2 regions of the Endozoicomonas gorgoniicola genome follow, and region 2 is predicted to be linked to the other one. Evidence: predicted binding sites of a transcription regulator. Region 2 holds the regulator's gene; the other holds the start of a gene.
The links. Region 2 encodes LexA, which represses DNA repair genes until DNA is damaged. Its sites were predicted from a motif close to TACTGTNTANNTANACAGTA; they were not measured.
Positions count from the first base shown of each region.

Region 1: a site for LexA is predicted at 1,841-1,860, ahead of recA (recombinase RecA). Genes of this name have one in related genera too.

Region 1 is NZ_JAPFCC010000001.1:2,617,632-2,622,540, forward strand. Features, by position in the region: gene NX722_RS12045 (tRNA-uridine aminocarboxypropyltransferase) at 1-202, opposite strand, end outside; gene NX722_RS12050 (regulatory protein RecX) at 267-737, opposite strand; gene recA (recombinase RecA) at 737-1,780, opposite strand; gene NX722_RS12060 (CinA family protein) at 1,890-2,372, opposite strand; gene NX722_RS12065 (hybrid sensor histidine kinase/response regulator) at 2,588-4,909, opposite strand, start outside.
Region 2 is NZ_JAPFCC010000001.1:2,261,060-2,265,968, forward strand. Features, by position in the region: gene nagZ (beta-N-acetylhexosaminidase) at 1-256, opposite strand, end outside; gene NX722_RS10340 (L,D-transpeptidase) at 304-792, opposite strand; gene NX722_RS10345 (TetR/AcrR family transcriptional regulator) at 856-1,482, opposite strand; gene lexA (transcriptional repressor LexA) at 1,648-2,247, shown strand; gene NX722_RS10355 (hypothetical protein) at 2,272-2,685, shown strand; gene NX722_RS10360 (nucleoside/nucleotide kinase family protein) at 2,708-2,953, opposite strand; gene NX722_RS10365 (DUF6586 family protein) at 3,088-3,573, opposite strand; gene topA (type I DNA topoisomerase) at 3,672-4,909, opposite strand, start outside.

The sequences.
Region 1 (4,909 bases), 360 kb from region 2:
ACTCTTCTGAAGGTTCAACCCGGCTCCAGTTAACCACCAGCGTATCGGGAAGCATCGTCCTGACCAGTTTTCCGGTATTACTGATTTTTGCAAACTCTACCGGATGGGTTAACAGGCAAAACCGATGCTGACAACTGAGTACAGGCAGAGACGGGCAAAAGCAGGAAGACGCTTCAAAACCACAGCGGGAACAACAGGACATGAATCAACTCTCAAACAGCCATGAGCGGAAAAAGGACATGAGCGGAAAAATGAATCTGCACATTTTATCCCAGGCAGGCATTGATATGACTCGATAAAAAGCCTCTTTGTGCAAGGAAGCGGTATACTTTCATACGATCTTTTGGTGAAAGTTTTTTCTGTTCTCCCATTTTTTTATCTTTTAGCCGGCTCGCTTCAGAAAACCATTTGTCATCATCGTCAAACAGATAGTTCGCCAGCAGACTCTGTGAAACGCCTTTCTGTATCAATTCATTACGAATACGTGCAGGGCCATAGCCTTTATTGCTGCGGGAATAAACATAAGCTTCAGTAAAACGCTCATCACTTTGCAAGCCTTCATTAACCAGTCTCTGCAAGGCCTTTTCGATAAGCTCAGGAGCAAAACGTTTTTGAAGCTTATAAGACAGCTCGAAATAGCTGTGTTCACGCCGGGCCAGCAAGTCCATTGCTGCCCGGCGAACATCCTGTTCAGCTTGCCCCTGTTCAACAAGTGTCTGTTCAGATAGTTCCTGCATTATTCTGCTAACAGTTGTTCCTGACCTGCCTTTTCCGAACCTTTTGTCTCGGAATCTGTATTCAGGAGTTCGGCCCGAATCTGCACTTCAATTTCATCTGCAATTTCCGGATTTTCTGTCAGATATTTGCAGGCGTTCGCCTTACCCTGGCCAATCTTGGTGCCTTTATAGGCATACCAGGCACCGGATTTTTCTACCAGCTTCAACTTCACGCCCAGGTCAATCACCTCACCCATGTGGTAAATACCCTGGCCGTAGAGAATCTGAAATTCCGCCTGTTTGAACGGAGGTGAAACCTTGTTTTTAACAACCTTGACCCGGGTTTCATTACCAATAATCTCATCGCCCTGCTTCACTGCGCCGGTACGGCGAATATCCAGTCGCACAGACGAGTAGAATTTCAGGGCATTACCGCCGGTAGTGGTTTCCGGGTTGCCAAACATCACACCAATCTTCATACGAATCTGGTTAATGAAGATTACCATGCAGTTAGTCTGTTTGATGGAACCGGTCAGTTTCCGCAATGCCTGGGACATCAGGCGCGCCTGCAGGCCTACGTGGGAATCACCCATATCGCCTTCGATCTCAGCTTTTGGCACCAGCGCCGCAACAGAGTCTACAACAATGACATCAACCGCTCCGGAACGAACCAGCATGTCGGTAATCTCCAGAGCCTGCTCACCGGTATCAGGCTGGGATACATACAGGTCATCAACATTCACCCCCAGCTTACCGGCATACTGAGGATCAAGGGCATGTTCGGCGTCGACAAATGCACAGGTGGCACCCTGCTTCTGGGCTTCAGCAATAGCACTCAGAGTCAGAGTCGTTTTACCGGAGGACTCTGGTCCGTAAATTTCAACAATTCGGCCTTTGGGCAAACCACCAATACCCAGAGCGATATCCAGCTGCAGGGAGCCTGTAGAAATGGCGGGAATGGCCTCCTGCTTCTGATCACCCATTCGCATGACAGCACCTTTACCAAATTGGCGATCAATCTGGCTCAGAGCCGCTGCCAGTGCTTTCTTTCTATTCTCATCCATTGTCTGATTCCATCCTCAGTGCTTGCCTGCGCAGGGCATGGCGAATATAAATGCTACACATACTGTATATTTAAACACTATATGTATATTTGTCCAGTATATTTGTCGATTATTGCAGAAGCCTGATAAGCTCGGACAGCGCAACCTCCACAGACTGCTCCCGTACCTGCTGCCGTTCACCTGCAAACCGGAAGGCTTCGGAAAAGGTTTTTTCCCGACAATACCATGCGATATGAACAGTGCCTACCGGTTTATCCCGGGTACCCCCGCCAGGACCGGCAATACCGCTGATGGCAATACTGACGGGAACGTTCAGGCTCATGGCAACGCCACGCGCCATTTGTTCAACAACAGGCTGGCTGACCGCACCGTATGTTTCCAGTAGCTCACAGGGAACATCGAGGAGCCGGTGTTTCATGGCATTGGAATAACTGACCACTGCACCTTCAAACCAGTCTGAGCTGCCCGGAATAGCCGTTAATACCTGACTGACCCACCCGCCGGTGCAGGATTCAGCAGTCGCCATTTTCAATGACTGTCTGCCTAGCTCAAGTGACAGTTGCAGAGCCAGATCGGATAATTTGTCAGTCACTACAATCTCCTGAGTCCTGTTGTGAGAGACAGTTATACTATGCCTGTTGTGCAGATAACAGAAGCTGTAAGCATTACTAAGGGAAGCGGCACTCAATAACATACCAGCGCCTCCGTCATTCCCGCGAAGGCGGCTCTTGTAAAGGAGAGAGTACCACGGTAGTGGATCCCCGCCTTCGCGGGGATGGCGATGGGATATTTTTATCTGCTACTTCCCTAAGCCCTCACATTCAACTTGTTCAATAGAGATTCCAGCTGCTCAAGATCCATTGCTTCACACAACTGCACTATATATTGATTCAGTTCGTTAAAATCCCGATTCTCACCAAACGACTTAACCTGCTCCTGCAAGGATTCCAGATCCCCCATCTCAACAGCTTCACACAGGCACCGGGTGAACAGCTCTCGCTTGTCTCTGCCCAGCTTTGCAATCAACTCGTCAAGGTCGGCAGACAACATCTGTTTGCTGCGAGTCAGCTTGAACTCTATGCCCAGCTGCCTTTCAATCAATTCGTACAACCCGGCTGCATCAAAAGGTTTACCGACAAAGCCATCAAACCCTTTCGAGAGAAGCCCTGAGCGTGCCTCCTGGCTGACGCTGGCGGTGACAGCAACCACCTTTATTCGACGCCCATGCGGTCTTTGCCTGATACGACGCAACGCCTCAATACCATCCAGTACTGGCATGCGAATATCCATAAACACCATAACGAAGTCATTCTGATCAAGCGCTTCCAGTGCTTCTGCACCATTACAGGCCTGTTGCACCGAAAATCCGGGAATCTCAAGTAAACGCGCCAGCATGTCCCGGTTACTGTCGATATCGTCCACCACCAGAATTGACTGCCCCTTCCAGCTTTCCGGCAATTCCGGACAATAGGAGTCGCGATGCACCCGGTAACGTCCCTGAAGGTCTTTAACGTTTCCAGCTTCCAGAGGAATAGTAAACTCAAAACAACTGCCTTTGCCCACCTCACTCGATACAGTCAACTCTCCCCCCATGGCTGCTACCAGGTGTCGACTGATCGCCAGCCCCAGCCCGGTTCCTCCTGCCATATATTCAGATTTCAATTGCCTGAAAGGTTCAAATACCCGCTGCAAACCCGATTCATCAATACCAATACCCGTGTCTTCTACGGCAAAATGCAAACATCTGCCGCTTAATTCAACCAGCATTCTGACCCAGCCCGAATTCGTATATTTTACCCCGTTACTCATCAGATTGAGCAAAACCTGTCGTACTTTTATTTCGTCTGCCACGATAACGGACGGCAAATCAGATGCCGATTCAACCTTTAATACCAATCCTTTACTGTTTGCTTTTTCCAGCAGCATGTTCCGCACATCGGCTAACATTTCCCGCAAATCCATAGTCACCGGATGCAACTCAATCTGGCTCGATTCGATCTTAGTCAGGTCAAGGATGTCGTTTATTAAAGACAACAGATGTCTTCCACTAGATTCAATGGTTCGCAGGCTTTTCTCATGCCCTTCCCGGACTTCCCGATCCTGCAGCAACACTTGTGTATACCCCAGCACACCATTGAGCGGTGTCCTGAGTTCATGGCTCATATTGGAAAGAAACAAGCCTTTGGCACGGTTGGCACGCTCTGCCTGCTCCTTGGCTTCCGTCAATTCACGCTCTATGCGCTTACGCTCGGTAATATCCCTGACCACCATAGAAATCAGCAGGCCATCATCGGTTTCCAGTGGATTGCTGGTGATATCGACAGGAAAGATCCTGCCCTCCCGATCAATACCATGAGACTCAAAGCCCGTCAGGCAAAAATGCTCCCAGCTGACGGCACCAAGATCCCCCAGCAAGGGATGTGTAGAGCGGCAATTCAGTGGGGTCAATAATCGCAGAGGCATATTGACCAGTTCCTGTTGCTCAAACCCAAACATGGTTTCAGCCCGGCCATTAATCATGCTGATTATACCTTCCGGAGTGGAAATCACCGTCGCATCGGGTGCGGAATCCAGCAAAGCCTTAAATTTTCGCGTATCGTTAATGCGTTCGGTAATGTCGTTGGCCATGCCTTCTATTATCGAGTAGCTGCCTTTGACATCGAACATATCACTCCAGAAAATTTCCAGACGCCGGTGCCGGCCATCACTGTGCAACACCTCCAGTTCAAAAGTCGAAGCATTGCCCGACAACACGCCCTGAAGCTGTTCCTTAAACAGGGTTCGCTGTGAGGCATCGACAATAAAGCGGTTTACAGGGCCTAAAAATTCAATCGGTTTATACCCCAGAATCGATTGAATCGACGGGCTGACATGGATGATTCGCCCCTGCTCATCCAGATTAAAATAAAAGTACTGTCCCCTGAGTTTCTGTACCAGATGCCCGATGTTATTCGCCCGCATGTCATGCAATGTCTGATCCCGGTCAGCCAGTTTCTCCAGTAGCTCCTGAAAGCTTTCCGCCAGACTTCCCACTTCATCATCAGACATTTTGGCAATTACCGGGTAGCTCTGCCGGTAGGTAAAGTCATCCATCGACTGTTTCAATTGCGTCAACGGTCTGGTAATTCG
Region 2 (4,909 bases):
ACAGCTGCCCGGCTGCCGGCAAGCGCACAAACCCTTCCTTAAATCGCTGAACCCGACCACCTTCATGATCCACCATGATGATCAGGTCGGAACGTACCTGTCGTATATCCTGAACCAAAGCGTGTAACTGTTCACGACTGGAATAGTTTCGTGCAAACAGCAACACTCCGGCAATACCAGTATGTGCCAGAAAATCCCGGTCGGCACTGGTCAGCTCAGTTCCCGGCAGATCAACGATCAGAACACCTTGCTTCATTAATAGCCCCCTGGATAACTCATAGATAGCTTTGTGAAAAGTCCACACTAATCCTCAAGAATATCAATCGTCGTACCTGCAGGAATCCGGTCATACAGGTCGATAATGTCCGCTCCATGCATTCTTATACACCCCCTGGAACCGGGCTTACCCATTTCAGCAGTATCCGGCGAACCGTGAATATAGATGTAGCGTCGCATGGTATCGACATTCCCCAGGCGATTAAAACCCGGCTCCAGACCACTTAACCACATAATACGCGACAGTATCCAGTCTTTACGACCCGGATACTTTGCCTTTAACGCCTCAGAATACACTTCTCCGGTAAAACGACGACTTTCAAATACGGCATGTTGTGGCAGGCCGCCCCCGATTTTGGCACGAACAACATGCCGGCCCAGGGGAGTTTGCCAGCTGCCTTCCTGCTGGCCTGTACCTTTACTGGCTGTAGACACCGGGTAATGAACCCACTGACCATCATCCTGAATCAGAATCAGTTCCTGACTGGGAATATGAACCGTTATATGCACAATCATTCAGCCTTTTTTTAACACTATCCGGTTATCGGCATAACCAGACTATCAATCCAGTGTGTGATATCAGGTATGCGCTCGCAGACCTGCCGCCATAAAAGGTACCATGCGGCGCAGGATCGTCACCATAGAATCTTCTATCGCGAAATCGCGTCTGGCAATAGACTGCAGGGTTTCCACACCAGACATAGTAAAAACAGCAGAGCCCAGGATAAAGTAGGTACGCCAGAACATCTCGGCAGGTGGTAATGTCGGACAGGCACTTTTCAGTAACAGATAGTAGCGGTGAAAAGCTTTGCCATAAGCTTCTGTCAGATAGTGTTTAAGGTGTCCCTGGTTCTGACTGTAGGCAAGCCCTAACAGTTTCATAAAGGTCGACAGGTCATCATTATGTCGCGGCTGTACCGCTATGATCTGGTCAACCAGCAGGTTAAGCACAGCCTCCAGTTCAGGCGGCTCATCATCATCCAGAGCATCCAGACTGTTCTGCAGGTTGGCTGCAAATGGGTCAAGGTAACGGGCAAACACTGCCTGAATCAGGACTTTCTTTGACCCAAAGTGATAATTGACCGCTGCAAGGTTAACCCCGGCTTTGCCCGTAATCGATCTTAGCGAAGTTTCCGCAAAGCCATGTTCAGCGAAGAGCGCTTCCGCCGTATCAAGAATTTTTGTAACCGTATCTCCCTGTCCCATGCCTGTACTCTCCGAGTTTTAAACAGCTGTTTAATACTTTCGTTTTAAACATAATCGCTGTCAAGAAAATAGACCGAAACAGATACGATCAGTGATATACAGCTTGAAACAGCAGATTTACTGTATATAATTACAGTCACTGTATAAAAAAACAGATTAACCACCATGATTAAGCTCACCAAAAGACAGTCTGAAATACTGGAACTCATCAAATCTCATATCGAAAGTACTGGCTTCCCACCAACACGGGCCGAGATTGCCAAAACATTCGGTTTCCGCTCCCCTAATGCTGCCGAAGAACACCTGCGAGCCCTGGCGCGAAAAGGCGCTATTGAGATGACCCCCGGAGCGTCCCGTGGCATTCGTATTCCTGATACGGTCAATACCGACGGTCTTCCGGTGGTTGGTCAGGTGGCTGCCGGTAGTCCGATTCTGGCGCAGGAACACATTGAAAACCACCTGCAACTCAAAGGCGACTTTTTTACTCCCAGAGCTGACTTTCTGCTGCGTGTAAAAGGCATGAGTATGAAAGATATCGGCATTCTGGATGGTGATCTGCTTGCGGTTCACAAGACCACTGACGTGCGTAATGGTCAGGTAGTTGTGGCACGCATTGACGACGAAGTCACCGTAAAACGTTTTGAGAAAAAAAAGAACACCGTACTGCTGCACCCTGAAAACGAAGAGTTCGAAACCATTGTCGTTGATTTGACTCAGGACCTGTTTGCCATTGAAGGCTTGAGTGTCGGTGTAATCAGGCACTGATGTCATTCGTGGAGGAGGAAGTTTATGCGAACGCACACAGTCACTCATTCAAGGGAATCAGACCAGCCCAGAGTAAATGAATTGATTCTGTCCGGCCCTGCATGGCAATCAGGACTGTTTCTATCCCCAGTCCTGTCCAAACTGGCTAACGAAGAAGAACAGCGCTGGCTCACCCTGATCCTGTCTGACAACAATCCTAGCCAAACCATTAAGTGGCTAAAGTCAGAGGGTATCAGCAGCTGCAATGTCAGGGTACTCAACCGTGCCAGCCGCAAACAACCACTGGATCTCACATTCCAAGCGCTTGCCTGTGGCACCAGCCATACTGTGATCAGCTGGATAAACCAGATGGATCAGGAAGACCTTTCCAGGCTCGAAGATGCTGCCCGCAGCGGGCAGTGTAACTGCCTGACCATCAGAAGCAGGGATGCGGCCTGAAAGCTTGTGAGGAAAATGCGGGTCAGTGCAGCACCCGGTGTTCGCAGGTGTCGTCTTCATTCCGGTATGGGCTGGTAACCGCTGCCAGCTCCAGCATCCCGGCATCAAACATCGCTTTAGCCACCTGCAGATAGTCTTCCAGCAGGCATCTGTGAGCCTCGTCAGAAAACTTAAGGGTCAGCAGCGGTTCAACATCTGGTTCGTCACTGCGACGCAGTACGATTTCTCCCGTCCTGAGTTCAACAATTTCCAGAGGCGATGCAGACATAAAGATTCACTCCGTATTAACCGAGACAACAGACTGAATCATAAAAGTGAAAAATTCAAGTGGGTGACAGGAAGATAAATTAAAAATGAGAGACACGTCAAATTCTACCAATAACATTGATCAAACAGTGTTGACTACCATTCAAGGTTGAAATTCCGGAAATGTCCGACCAGATCTTTAAATCGCTTCAAACCGTCCTTTCCACCGTCTACAGTCAGAATGGCGTCATTACCCTCTCCTTCCTGATTGACCCACTGAATCAAGCCGTTGCCTTGTGGTAGCCCTTCATACTGGTAAGGAATAAAGAGATTCTGCCAGTATACTTCCAGCTGTTTTAACCAACCGTTATCTAAGAGGGCTTCCAACTGTGTAAACTCAGAAGCGGCTTCACCCTTCTCCCTGATCAGCGACAGGGCTTCAGTAAACGATGGCGCTACATCACACGAAACGCGATAGGATTCCAGGATTTCAGCCAGCAAAGATCGCCAGGCCAGTTGCAGCTGCAGTAGAAAACCTTCCCTGAAAGCGGGGGCTTCCTGATGCTCAGCCGACTCCCAGGCATTCAGTTGAATACGGGCAAAGTGTAACCTTTTATTGGTGTTTGCAGACCAGTCCGACATGATAATCCCTGTTTACACAAATCAACACGTTAATGAATGGCATCAGAAGAAAAAAAGCCTCCGTCAGTTGTGGCAGAGGCTTCGCAGGATCAGGACATTCAGGCTTTTTTAGCAGCACGCTTTTTAGTTTGCTTCTCAACCCACTTACCTTCCTCGAAGGTAGCGCTCCAGCCTGTTGCCTTTCCAGCCGTTTCTGACATCACGTACTGTTGTTTAGTCTTGCGGCTATAGCGAATAACGGCCGGATTGCCTTCCGAATCCTGACGCGGAGCATCCAGCAGATAGTGGTATTTTGGATCAATCTCAGCCTGATGCGGTATCAACTCACTCACCAGCGGCGCACGGGTCTCGCGGTTTTTGGGAAACTGACTGGCAGCCAGAAACAGACCGGATGCCCCATCACGCAGGATGTAGTGGTCTTCAACCTTGACACACTTCAGCTCGGGCATAGGTACCGGGTCCATCTTGGGCGGTGCGGCTTCACCACTTTTCAGCAGCTTACGGGTATTTTTGCATTCAGAGTTGGTGCAGCCAAAATACTTACCAAAGCGCCCACTCTTGAGCTGCATCTCAGAGCCACACTTATCGCACTCCAGTATCGGGCCATCATAGCCTTTGATCTTGAACTGACCTTTCTCTACCTCATAGCCATCGCAGTCCGGGTTATTACCACAAACGTGCAGTTTACGCTTTTCATCGATCAGGTAGCTTTCCATCGCCGTGGCGCATTTTGGACAGCGATGCATGGCACGCAAGGCGTTAACCTCTGCATTTTCATCATCAGCATCCTGAACTTCTTCGCCCGGTACCAGGTTGATGGTACTCTTGCAGCGTTCTTTCGGAGGCAGAGAGTAACCGGAACAGCCGAGGAAGACGCCGGTACTTGCAGTGCGGATCATCATATCCCGACCACACTCAGGGCAGGCTATGTCTGTTGGCGATGGATCGTTGCTACGCATACCGCCTGCTTCCATTTCGGCATGCTCAAGCTTCTGGCTGAATCCTGCATAGAACTCATCCAACAGCCCTTTCCAGTCTTTACCCCCTTCCGCAACCACGTCCAGGTCAGTTTCCATGTGTGCGGTAAAGTTGTAATCCATCAGTTCAGAGAAGCTCTCGACCAGGCGATCGGTCACAATGTCGCCCATTTTTTCCGCGTAGAAACGGCGATTCTTCAGGGACACATACCCCCGGTCCTGAATCGTGGAGATAATGGATGCGTAGGTTGATGGGCGGCCGATACCCTGCTTTTCCAGCTCTTTAACCAGTGCCGCTTCGCTGAAACGCGCCGGAGGCCGGGTAAACAGCTGTCTCGGATCAAGCGCTTCGAGTGTCA